One region of the Heyndrickxia sp. FSL W8-0496 genome, then DNA from elsewhere that is predicted to be linked to it. Evidence: riboswitches for the same ligand, from Rfam matches in the RefSeq annotation. Region 1 holds a riboswitch; each other region holds the start of a gene.

Region 1 (4,277 bases):
TGCCGAGATTTTTCCAGTTATTCGTTTTCCATCCACCCACACCTCATTATTTAAACCATCAATTCTTTTAATGAAATCATCTCCATTTAAAGACAATTTTACCACCCCACTTTTATGAATAATAAATTGTATGCTCAAATTTAAACGGGACTACCCAGTGAAATTTATAAAATAAAAAAGACTGTCTATTTAAGGGGCCGACCTCACATAAATACGTTATCTTTTAGAACAAAATTCTTATTAGATATCGTATAGTGATGTCAGACCCAATCTTTTAGACAACCTCTTTATCGTTTTTATGCATATAACATTTTTAATTGATGTTGAATTTCGTCATTTTCTAGATATTCATCATAGGTCATTTCTTTATCAATAATGCCATTTGGTGTAATTTCAATGATTCGATTGGCAATGGTTTGAATAAATTGATGGTCATGTGATGCAAAAATCATAGAACCTTTAAAACGTATTAAACCATTATTAACTGCTGTAATGGATTCCAAATCAAGATGGTTTGTTGGCTCATCTAGTAATAAAACATTGGCTCCACTAAGCATCATTTTTGAAAGCATGCAGCGAACTTTTTCACCACCCGATAGAACATTGGCCTTTTTCATCACTTCTTCACCAGAGAAAAGCATTCTTCCTAAAAATCCTCTTAAGAAGCTTTCACTTTGATCATTAGGGGAGTACTGACGTAACCAATCTACTAAAGTCAATTCGCCATTTTCAAAATAACTTGTGTTATCTTTAGGGAAGTATGATTGAGAGGTTGTGACACCCCATTTATATGTTCCGCTATCGGGTTCCATTTCTCCAGCCAAAATCTTAAATAAAGTAGATTTTGCTAATTCATTATGACCTACTAATGCGATTTTATCATCTTTATTCATTGTAAAACTAATATTATCGAGTACCTTAACACCATCGATGGTCTTTGATAGTTCTTCTACACGGAGAAGATCATTTCCAATTTCACGATCCGGTGTAAAATGTACATATGGATATTTCCTTGAAGATGGCCTGATATCGTCCAAGGTAATTTTGTCTAAAAGCTTTTTACGTGAAGTGGCTTGTTTCGATTTAGATGCGTTTGCACTAAATCTGGCAATGAAGCTTTGTAATTCCTTAATTTTTTCTTCCTTTTTCTTGTTCGCTTCTTGGGCCATTTTTTGTGCTAATTGGCTAGATTCATACCAAAAATCATAATTTCCAACATATAATTGAATCTTACTGAAATCAAGATCTGCTATATGTGTACAGACTTTATTTAAGAAATGACGATCATGCGATACTACAATCACTGTATTTTCAAAGTTGATTAGAAATTCTTCTAACCACTGTATTGCTTTTAAGTCTAGATGGTTAGTTGGCTCATCTAGAAGTAAAATATCAGGCTTCCCAAAAAGAGCTTGTGCAAGTAATACTTTTACCTTTTCTGCACCTGTTAACTCTGCCATTTTTTTTGAATGAAGCTCTTCATCTATACCGAGTCCTTTTAAAAGGATTGCTGCTTCTGACTCAGCTTCCCAACCATTTAATTCCGCAAATTCTCCTTCAAGCTCCGCAGCTCTCATTCCATCTTCGTCACTGAAATCAGCTTTCATGTAAATTGCATCTTTTTCTTGCATGACTTCGAATAGACGTGAATGTCCCATAATAACAACTTTTAAAACTTCTTCTTCTTCAAATTCAAAGTGGTTTTGCTTTAAGATAGCAAGTCTTTCGCCTGGTGTTATATGCACATCACCAGTTTGAGGCTCAAGCTCACCAGATAATATTTTAAGAAATGTTGATTTCCCAGCACCATTTGCACCAATAAGGCCGTAACAGTTTCCAGGTGTGAACTTAATATTAATATCTTCAAAAAGTTTACGTTCACCGAATCGTAAGCCTACATTATTTACAGTAATCAAAGACAAATACCTCCAAAAGAATAATATCTTATTAATTATACCATGAGTTGATTAAAAAAGGGAAAAGTCAGTTATATAAAGGGATTCAGTTACTTCTCTAAAAAAATGACTTTCATAATAATTAAAATTATTGTACAATGTTAATGAAAATTTAATGAACGTTACCACAAGGGGAGCATTTTTTTGCTGAGAGTGAACATATTTGTTCTGACCCTTTGAACCTGTTAGTTAGTACTAGCGTAGGGATGTGGATTGAATAAGGGATTGCTTTTTTTACAATATGCAATCGTTTATTCCCCCTTTTGCGGTGCGTTTCTTTAAAAACACTATAGAGGGGGATTTTATTATGAAAAAATTTAGTTTGCTAACTTTGATCGAGATTTCATTATGTGCTGCTTTTGCGTTTGTGTTAGATTTATTACCATCTATAAAACTAAGCTCAGCGATTTCAGTTTCCTTTGCAATGGTTCCTATTTTCATTCTTGCTTTTCGATGGGGTGTGAAAGCAAGCTTTGTCGGGGGATTGTTATGGGGATTACTTCAAATTGTTTTGGGAGATGCAGCAGATGATATATTAACTCCCGTTCAAGGGTTCATAGAATTTTTTATTGCCTTTTCTTTTATTGGTGTAGCAGGTTTATTTAGGTCATTCATTCAAGCGAATATCCATGAGGGTAATAAAGGAAAGACGATTTTCTTAGTTGTGGTTGCAACATTTATTGGCAGCATTGGTCGTTATTTTTGGCATTTCCTAGCTGGGATGATTTTTTGGGGAAAATTTGCACCAGAAGGGCAATCGCCATTCATATATTCATTAATTGCTAATGGAACAACAATGCTTCTATCAGGTCTTTTATGTGCAATTATTTTGAGTATCATCATTACGATGAGCCCAAGACTTGTTAAAAGATTTGCTTAATTAAGCATAATCAAAAATCAATTTTCTAAAATTCTACTTATATTGTATATCGGGGTGGATTTATCCAATTGATTTTTTGCTGTTACTTGCAATAACAATAATCTATGAAATACGTAGGGACGCTTTGGATAGCACAAAAATCAAAGCGTCTTTTTTATATGTGTACATATCTCATTTATAAATTTTCATTCTGTTGCTTTATTTCGTCTCCAGCTATGTTGGTATTTGCCTCTTCTAATTGTTTATGATCAGCCACTGAATGACCAGGATAATATTTTTTTTGGTTATTAGTACTCATTGCTGTATTTATCGTTATTTTTGGCTGCTTTGGTGCATCTGTTAATCTTTTGTCTTCATATGATTCAGTCATTAAGTTTAATTCACCTTTCTGTTTAGTAAGTAGCTTTGAGTATTATTTACTTAATATATGTAAAAATTCAATCGTGGCGATAAAAAAGAATACATGAAATTTCTTCCTTTGGTTAAAAATAGAAAGTATATAATTGCATTTGGAGGAAGATTAGATGCCAAACGAAGAAGTGAAAATGCCACAATTTCCTGAACCAATATGGAAACAGGGGATGGATATTCCTGGTTATTCCGAGTTGCTAGAGGATATCGAGGTAGATGTAGCAATTGTAGGAGGCGGTATTACTGGTATCACCACTGGTTATCTTTTAACAAAGGAAGGGTTAAAGGTAGCCATTATCGAAGCTGGAGAATTGTTGAATGGAACGACAGGTCATACAACTGCAAAAGTCACAGCACAGCATGGTTTAATCTATGATGAATTAATTCAAAATCTAGGAAAAGAACAGGCAAGACTTTATTATGAGGCGAGTACGGAAGCCATACAATTTATTAAAGAAACTATTAAAGAACATGGAATTGAATGTGACTTTAGTGAAGAAGATGCCTATATTTTTACAAATAGTGATGAATATGTACCAAAATTGAAAACAGAGGAGCAAGCGTATAAGGAATTAGGGATTAATGGTGAATTGGTTGAACAATTGCCTATTGATTATTCCGTGAAAGCTGCATTAGTGATGAGAAGCCAGGCTCAATTTCATCCAATAAAATATTTAAAACCGCTTATTGAGTATATCCAGCAATCTGGAGGACTAATATTCGAGCATACAACAGCTACAGATGTAGATTATGCAGAATATCCTATTGTTATCACGAGAGGTGGACCAAAGGTAAAATGTAAATATGTATGTGCATGCTCTCATTTTCCGTTTTACGACGGTCTCGGGTTTTATCCAACAAGAATGTATGCTGAAAGATCTTATCTTATTGCTGTGAAAACAGAAAAAGACCCTCCACCTGGTATGTATATTAATGCTGAACAGCCAACAAGATCTTTTCGCCGTATGAATTATCAGGGGGAGAATGTTCTGTTGGTAGGCGGTGAAAATCATAAGACAGGCCAAGGGATT
Region 2 (4,277 bases), 670 kb from region 1:
ATGCATTATTCTAGTCATTAGCACATTTGCCATTGTACTATGCTTATTACCTTTTACAACTTTTTCTCTTGTTTTATTCATTCCTATAATGATGATATGGGGAGCATTAAGTTGGAGTCTGTCACCACCTCAGCAAAGCTATTTGATACAAACCGACCCGGAAACCTCCGATATACAGCAAAGCTTTAATAACTCAGCCTTACAGATTGGCATTTCACTTGGATCTGCAATAGGAGGAATTGTATTAAACAAAACCGGATCGGTAACAAGTACAGCCTGGGTTGGAAGTGCTGTTGTCATTATCGCCTTACTATGTGCAATCTTTTCTTTAACTAGACCGGCAATCACTAGAGAAACATCAACTGTTTCTTGAAAACATCGGAAAACATGGGGACGGTTCTAGTGCTTCGAAGAAGCATTAGAACCGTCCCTTTGCTTCAAAATGTTCCTCTTCCAATCGAATAATTTCAATTTGGGGATTTAGGACTTTTAATTTTTTCGCTAAGCTTTCGATTCCAAAGATTTCGGTAAATGTATGACTTCCTGCGATTAGATTGATCCTGGCAAACTTGGCATATTGGATTGCATATAGTGTTGCTTCTCCAGTGATGTATGTATCGCATCCCGCATCTAAGGCACGTTTTATTACTTTTGTAGAATCACCAGCACCTGTTAAAACAGCAATTGTTTTAATCATTTGATCATTATTTTTCCATGCACTCACTGGTTCGTTTAATTTTTCAGACATCAGTTTAACAAGGTTTGTAAATGAAATAGGATGATTAAATAATCCTATAGAAGGGAACTCATTTCCATTTTCATAGTGAGAGTACTGTTTAATCACATCTACCTCAAGAATATTCATTAACGATGTACATGTCCCAAACTCAATGTAGTCAAGTGGTGCATGAATAAAGAAATGAGTAATATTATTTTCTTCAAGCTTCTTCATACACTGATCTTTCATACCATACAAAAAGTCCCATGCATCATGATGAGTAATCATTAAATCAACATGATTCAGTGCAGCTTCTTGGATCGTTTCTAAAGTTAAATTTGTTGCGTAACCAATTTTTGAAAATGATGTTTTGGAAATAGAAGTAAATCCATACTCATCATCTTCATGTTTTACTAATTCCTCACCAAATAAATCCTTAATCTGCATTTGAAATTGTTCTAATTTCATTAGTTCTATCCCCCTCAACGGGGACGGTTCTAGTGCTTCGAAGAAGCACTAGAACCGTCCCTTTACTTCCAAGTCTCCATTGTATAAGCCATTTCCCAAAAGCAATATTCATAATACGCACTCCTCCAAAAGAATTCTTTCATTTCGGATTGTTCTTCTTCTGAAGATGCTTCAGCGAGTTCATCTATTCGTTGTATTTGCTCGGTTACAAGCTCCCTGAACCAATCACCGTTATAAGCGGCTATCCATTCTTGGTAAATCATTTCATCTGGTTGACAATCCTTCAAATAACTTCCTATATCTAAGTACAACCAATAACAAGGTAAAATAGCTGCGATTATATAACCCAATTTCCCGCTTTGAACAGCTCGATACATATGAGAGGTATAAGCATATGCTGTTGGTGCGGGTTTAAAGGCTTTTCTTTCTTCCTCTGATATTTCGAGTAGAGCAGAAAATTTACGATGTAAAGACATTTCAGCTTCGTATGTACCTTGTGCATGATTAGCCATCCGATTTGTTGTATATAAATCCCTTGATACAGCTGCACCATATGATTGAACTCTAGCAAAATTAGATAAGTAATAGGAATCCTGTAAAACATAAAAACGGAATTTTTCTATTTCTAATTTGCCATTACCTATTCCTTGTACAAATGGATGTTGAAGACTTGCATCCCACCATTTTTTCGCTTCCTTTCGGCATTCCTTTGCAAACGACATACTCCCTCATCCTTTCCAAAAATAAAAAACCACTATCATACTGGGAAGTGGTTAGAAAACAGAATAAAGATGGAAATATATCATTCTGCTCCACTTCCCTCCGCTAGTATCAACTAGATCAGGTTCAAAGGGTCTTAAAGTTGAACTTTAATCTCAGCCCTTAATAAAGGCTCCCCTAGTGGTCATTATTATCTTATTGTCATAATCATCCTAACATACAAAAAATATTATTCAAGGGATTTTCCCTACCTATAATATAATTTCAATGGAAAATTATAGAGTTTACTTGTAGATAATCGCCCAAACATCCTACTCAGCTCCAATCTTCTCTTTCCAACATATTATTCTTCTTAATTTTTATGATATAATGATACCGGACATAAAATGAGGAGGATTCCTATGAGCCAACAAACTATTCAGATATCAAAGAAAAACCAAATTATTGAACTTCGTATCACACAGATGGCTATATATTTACAAAGTAAAATCATTGAAGCCATGGATAACGAAAAACATGTTTACTATCTTTTCTTCTATAAAAATCACTATATAACTTACGTTAAACCCTCCAAACTCAAACGAAAATCTTTTATTAGTGAAGCATTAACTAAAGGTCTAATCTTACCACCTAATCACCCACTAGTCTTTTCTTCCATCACACTAGAACATCCATTTAAGAAGTATTCCTTTCAACAACTAATTAAAAAAGCCGAAAATCTTTTTACTCCACAAGAAGTTGCCTTTCTTACAACCTTTTTTGAATCATTTATTTCGAAGAAGACCATTTTTTCCTACATACAAACGATCTTTTATGATTACCGTCGCAATGGCAAAATGTTTTCAAGTTATCGTATTCTTCGCATCCTGATGGATTTTTGCCCAAATGAGAGCTGGGTAAAAGGTATTGCAAGTGACTTAAATTTTATCAAATATAGCAAGCTATATGATCAATTAGCAGATGTATTAATCGATAAAGATCCACTCTACATGGAAAATCGACTTTTTCAATTGAAAGAAAATAAACAGGAATATCAAAGGCTAGAGCAATTATTAAAACATCAATCTAGATGGATGGACTTAATCGGATTTTATCTACAAACTATTAATGTGGAAAATTATCCATCCCTTCTCCAATTCATTCAGATACATTTACCGAAAGAAGATGTAATCTCCGTATTAGAGGATTTAATCCAAAAAGAGCAGCACATTCCAGAATTAATTAATGATCTATTAGATTTATATATAGAAAATAAAGATGCAGAGAAGCTGATTCAACTATTAATTCGCAGCAAACTTTCCCTAACTACCTCACAAGCCCAAGCTTTTGAAGAGATACTAAATGAAGTGAATCTAAATCCTAGGTATTTTCAATCCGAACAAATAGATTCAATCCTAGCACCACTGTTTCATATAAATCCTGAAAAAGCTAAAATTTTTCTTCACCAATCCATTACTTTACTTCTAAAAGAACAGAATCTTGATTCCATTATTGAATACCTTGAACCACTAAAAGGCTGTATTCCTGCAATACCCATCTTGAAAAAAATCGAGCAAATGCAGAAGCTTTCAAACGATCCTGATCAACAATTATTACTCGGCCAATTATTTTATGAATTTGGACAATATGATCAAGCAATTGATTGTTTTAGCTGGGAAATGGAACTAAAAGCTTATGATCCGAAACCTGTTAAATGGCTAGCAAAGCTATATAACGAAATTGGAATGAATCAAGAGCATCAAGCCTACACACAATTATATATAGATATGCAAAAAAGAGCTTAGAGAAAAAATGCATTTCATTTTGTAACATGCTGATTGACTGTTAGAATGAAATTACGTATTTACCGAAAAAAGAAAGAAGATGAATCTATGGTTAATCATTCAAAAAAAATAAATGAAATTCGTTATTCTGTGCTTGACCTTTCTCCAATTGTCCAAGGAAGTACTGCTTCGCAGTCATTGATAAATACATTAGATTTAGCAAAACATGCAGAGAAATGGGGGTTTACTCGTTACTGGTTGGCAGAGCATCATAATATGCCTGGGATAGCAAGCTCCGCTACTTCTCTTGTTATAGGACATGTAGCGGCAGGAACTAAACATATTCGTGTAGGTTCAGGAGGGATCATGCTTCCCAATCATGCACCATTAGTAATTGCTGAGCAATTCGGGACATTAGAATCCCTTTTTCCAGGTAGGATCGATTTAGGATTAGGCAGAGCTCCTGGTACTGACCAGTTAACTGCTCACGCTTTAAGAAGGGACGGGCGAATAGATGCGGAAGATTTTCCGCAGCAAGTAGCTGAATTACGTGCCTACTTTAAACCAACTGGCAAAATGCCTGTTCGGGCAATACCTGGAGAAGGATT
Region 3 (4,277 bases), 440 kb from region 1:
CTTTTTGTCCAATATGTATTCCTTCTGCATTGACTGCCAATGCGATGTCCACACGATCGTTAATGATTAATGGAACATCAAATTTTGCTAGAAGTTGTTTAAGTTTTATTGCCTTTTCAAAAAAGATTTTTCCTTCTGAGTGTTTTTCTCGAAGTTGCACAGCAGTGACTCCACCTAGCACCGCTTTTTCAACAATAGGAAGCAATTCCTCTTCGGACGTTTGTTCATCTGTAACAAGATACAGTTGATAATCAATATTCATGTATTCTCACCTCAAGATTAAATGTTTCAGCATTCATCAGATCAATTTCGTCTATAAGTTTTGCTTTAAATGTTCCTAGACCTTCATTCAGTTTCAGATGTTGTTTTGCCCTTTGACCCGCTATTGACATGACAGACATTCCAACCATCGTAGCATTTAAAGGGTCTTCACTTACTGCAGCAAAACTTGCAATGATGGAACCTGACATACAGCCAGTACCTGTTATTTTTGTTAATATTTCATCACCATTTTGCAGGATGAATGTTCGTTTTCCATCTGAAATGACATCTTCCTTGCCACTTATCCCAATTGAACACTTATATTTTTCCGCTGCACGATTCGCTATTTCTATCGGAGAAACTGAAACTTCACCTGCATCTACTCCTTTCGTTTGACTACTTCCACCAATTAACGCATGAAGCTCACTTACATTCCCACGTATGATATCCATTTTGACCTGATCTAATAGAATCTGTGATTTACTTGTTCGAAAAGAAGTTGCACCTACACCAACAGGATCAAATATTACAGGTATCCCTTTACGATTTGCAGCACGGCCAGCACGAATCATAGATTCAAAAACCTGCTCATGAATGGTTCCAAAGTTTATCACTAGTGCATCTGCTAACTGGATCATCTCTTCCATCTCATTCGTTTCTGTTGCCATTACAGGTGATCCCCCAATTGCAAGTGTCACATTGGCACAATCATTGATGGTTACTGTATTCGTAATATGATGAATAAGTGGCTTCGACTCTTTTACTCTATTAAATAATTCTTTGATATTATTCACTATAACTCCCCCTTATTTTCCTCTCTTTTTCTACTAATCCAGCTTTCTCATAAATATCAAAAAAATGATGGGTAGGACCATGACCAGATCCAATATTAATGCTATATTGAATTGCTTTTGTAATATAGGATTTACCTGCTTTAACAGCCTCCTGCAAAGAGTATCCTTTTGCTATATACGCTGTAATTGCGGAGGATAAAGTACAGCCGGTCCCATGAACATTCTTCGTATGAATTCGTTTCCCTTTTAACCATGTGAATTGCATGCCATCGAAAAATAAATCATTCGGATCTCCTTCAAGATGTCCTCCTTTTAGGAGGACAGATTTTGCCCCAAGCTCTTTTAAATTTCTACATGCTTGATACATATCCTCAATATTTTCAATCTTAGTATTAGTTAAACATTCCGCTTCTGGAATATTAGGAGTTACAAGTGTTACCACTGGAAGCAATTTTTCCTTTAAGGATTGTATGGCATCCGTCAATAAAAGATGATGTCCTCCCTTTGAAACCATTACAGGGTCTAGAATTATCTGTTTTGGTTTATACTTGTTGAGTTCTTCAGCCACATTTTTTACAATTTCCGCTGATCCAAGCATGCCAATTTTCACAGCATCCACCGGTAAATCCTCAAATATTGCTGCAATTTGATCACGAATGATCGAAATATCCAGCATCTGAACCGATCGTACCTCAACAGTATTTTGCGCTGTAACAGCTGTAATAACAGACATTCCATACACACCTAATGCAGAGAATGCTTTCAAATCGGCTTGTACTCCTGCTCCTCCACCTGAATCAGAGCCTGCGATTGTAAGAGCTGTTTTCATAGATGATTCCCCCTATTATTTTGTTTTTGAATAATATTTTGATAAAAACCATGCCAATAATTGCACCGCCTAAGGAACTGATTATGAAAGACGGTACAAACCCGAATAAGGCAACTTTATTCCCTAAAAGCAGAGTTGCAATCGGATAGGCAGCGAGCGCACCAAGAATCCCTGTTCCAGTTACCTCTCCAATAAATGCCCATATAAGCTTTTTGGTTTTTAAAAATAGAAAGCTTGCTAAAAAAGCACCAATCATACTCCCTGGGAAAGCAAAAATAGAACCAGTTCCATTCATATTTCGAAGTAATGAAACGATGAATGACTGTGCTACGGAATAAACCGGACCAAGCAATACAGCAGTCAAAACATTAGCCATATGTTGTACAGGAAAAATTTTCGCAAACCCTACTGGAATAAACACGATATTACTTGTTAGTGTAGTAATCGCAATAATTATTGAAGTCAATGTTAGTTTTCTAGTTTTAGACATTGAATCACCCCCCTTTCCCTTAAGAACTTTCGAAATTTGTTTAATTTCGATAAGAGCTGGCAAATCAAGAACGTTGTAATTTTGAAAACGAAGATAAATTCTTTTTTCTCCACAACAGAAAAACCACTTTCCTAAAAAGAAAGCGGTTATATCCCATAAAAAGACAACCTAAAAAATAGGTTTGGACCGCTTCCCTACGCCGGCATCACCCGGATCAGGTTTAAAGGGTATCAATCTTCTTTGATCTCTCTCAGCCAAACTCGGCTCCCCTAGCAGAATCTATATTTTATTGTTATAAGGCATAAAAAAACCGCCCTAGATATAAGGACGGACTGATTTTCACGGTTCATCGCACCGAAAAATACAGCCACTTCCTTACGCCAGCATCAACTGGATCAAGTTCAAAGGGTCCAGAACCTCTGTCTCAGTCTTCTTAAAAGACTCCCCTAGTGATCAATTTCATTTAATTAAACCCATCTTAGCATATTCTGGATAAAAATCAATCATTTTCATTAGAAAGTTAAAATAATAGACTATACATCCATGACTAATGTATCAATCTTTTTACGTATTTTCATTTTCTCTGTTTTACTCTTCATTCAAACCTTCTATCTCATTCATTGTCATGAATATTAGCTTTTTCAACAGTAATGAAATAATTTTTTCCTTCCATAATTTTTTAATTCTATTATAGAGTGCACAGCAGTCCTTCTGTATCCTCAATCACTTTGTTTACATTTAGAACGAATGCCTTGCCCCATTAGAGGTATGTGTAAATGAGTATAAAAAATGCCTCTTATTCTTTTTTTAGTTGTAACCAAACTCCTTTCCACCCCTATTGATAATAAATTTAGCTTAAATTACATCTAAAAATATTTTTATATGATTTAAAAATAACTGAATAATGTTAATATTATTCTAAAATGATGAAGTTCATATCTAGTTAATCAAAAATTTAGGGAAGTGATTCGATTGAACCAAATAATATTACAAAAATTAGGAACTGCCGATCCTATCTTACAACAACTAATGAAACTTATTGGTCCGCTCAATATAAAAATAAGTGATGATCCCTATCAAGCATTATTACGATCAATAGTCGGACAGCAATTATCTGCAAAGGTTGCTTCCGTTTTAAATGAGCGGCTAAAAAAATTGACGAATTCCAATCTCTCACCGGAGACTATTTTAGCATTATCAGATGAGCAGTTAAGAGAGATAGGTATATCCTACCGAAAGATTTCGTATATACGAGATTTATCCGAAAAAATTACTAAAAAGGAGCTACTATTTGAACAATTTTCATACATGGGGAATGAAACGGTAATACAACAATTAACACAAGTCAAAGGAATTGGTCGTTGGACAGCGGAAATGTTTCTCATCTTCTCACTAGGTAGACTCGATGTATTATCCCTACTAGATATTGGTCTCCAACGTGGTGTCAAATGGCTTTATTCAGTTTCAAAAGAATCAGATGGTAAAAAACTTTTAGAAGAAAAAGGAAAAGCATGGGCACCTTATCAATCGATTGCCTCGCTATACTTATGGGAGGTGGTTAACCAAGAATATGTCGTTTCCTATCCTTCATTTGAGGAATACTTGAGATCTAATTAAATCTACGATTTATTTATAATTATTTTCAATGGATCTCACTTTTTACTGATTATAAAAAAGGGTTGTCTGATGAAAAGATATTGCTACCAGACAACCCTATTTCTATTTTCAGTTAAACATTTTAGAACAAAATATCAGTTATCAAAATTATAACAAAGTAAAGAACCATTGCTGCTAAACCAATTGGAAAAGCAAATCGTGCATATTCTCCACTTGTAATTTTCAGTTTACCAGCAGCTATAATGTTGGGTATATTTCCAGGAATAAGCATCCCCCCACTAATGAG

What was found. Region 1 has a riboswitch for thiamine pyrophosphate ahead of thiT (energy-coupled thiamine transporter ThiT). Riboswitches for the same ligand answer to the same signal wherever they lie in the genome.
Region 2: linked by a shared signal. The riboswitch ahead of tenA (thiaminase II) and the one ahead of thiT (energy-coupled thiamine transporter ThiT) in region 1 are both predicted to bind thiamine pyrophosphate.
Region 3: linked by a shared signal. The riboswitch ahead of thiW (energy coupling factor transporter S component ThiW) and the one ahead of thiT (energy-coupled thiamine transporter ThiT) in region 1 are both predicted to bind thiamine pyrophosphate.

What each region holds. Positions count from the first base shown of each region.
Region 1 is NZ_JBBOXX010000001.1:2,278,514-2,282,790, forward strand. It holds gene hpaB (4-hydroxyphenylacetate 3-monooxygenase, oxygenase component) at 1-96, opposite strand, end outside; gene NST63_RS11490 (ABC-F family ATP-binding cassette domain-containing protein) at 297-1,916, opposite strand; TPP riboswitch at 2,076-2,179, shown strand; gene thiT (energy-coupled thiamine transporter ThiT) at 2,263-2,835, shown strand; gene NST63_RS11500 (hypothetical protein) at 3,011-3,205, opposite strand; gene NST63_RS11505 (FAD-dependent oxidoreductase) at 3,360-4,277, shown strand, end outside.
Region 2 is NZ_JBBOXX010000001.1:2,950,554-2,954,830, forward strand. It holds gene NST63_RS14955 (MFS transporter) at 1-373, shown strand, start outside; gene NST63_RS14960 (Nif3-like dinuclear metal center hexameric protein) at 419-1,186, opposite strand; gene tenA (thiaminase II) at 1,249-1,908, opposite strand; TPP riboswitch at 1,987-2,095, opposite strand; gene NST63_RS14970 (tetratricopeptide repeat protein) at 2,308-3,690, shown strand; gene NST63_RS14975 (LLM class flavin-dependent oxidoreductase) at 3,778-4,277, shown strand, end outside.
Region 3 is NZ_JBBOXX010000001.1:2,722,049-2,726,325, forward strand. It holds gene thiE (thiamine phosphate synthase) at 1-262, opposite strand, end outside; gene thiM (hydroxyethylthiazole kinase) at 252-1,055, opposite strand; gene thiD (bifunctional hydroxymethylpyrimidine kinase/phosphomethylpyrimidine kinase) at 1,048-1,884, opposite strand; gene thiW (energy coupling factor transporter S component ThiW) at 1,853-2,374, opposite strand; TPP riboswitch at 2,549-2,655, opposite strand; TPP riboswitch at 2,730-2,832, opposite strand; gene NST63_RS13735 (DNA-3-methyladenine glycosylase family protein) at 3,347-3,991, shown strand; gene NST63_RS13740 (DUF1646 family protein) at 4,113-4,277, opposite strand, start outside.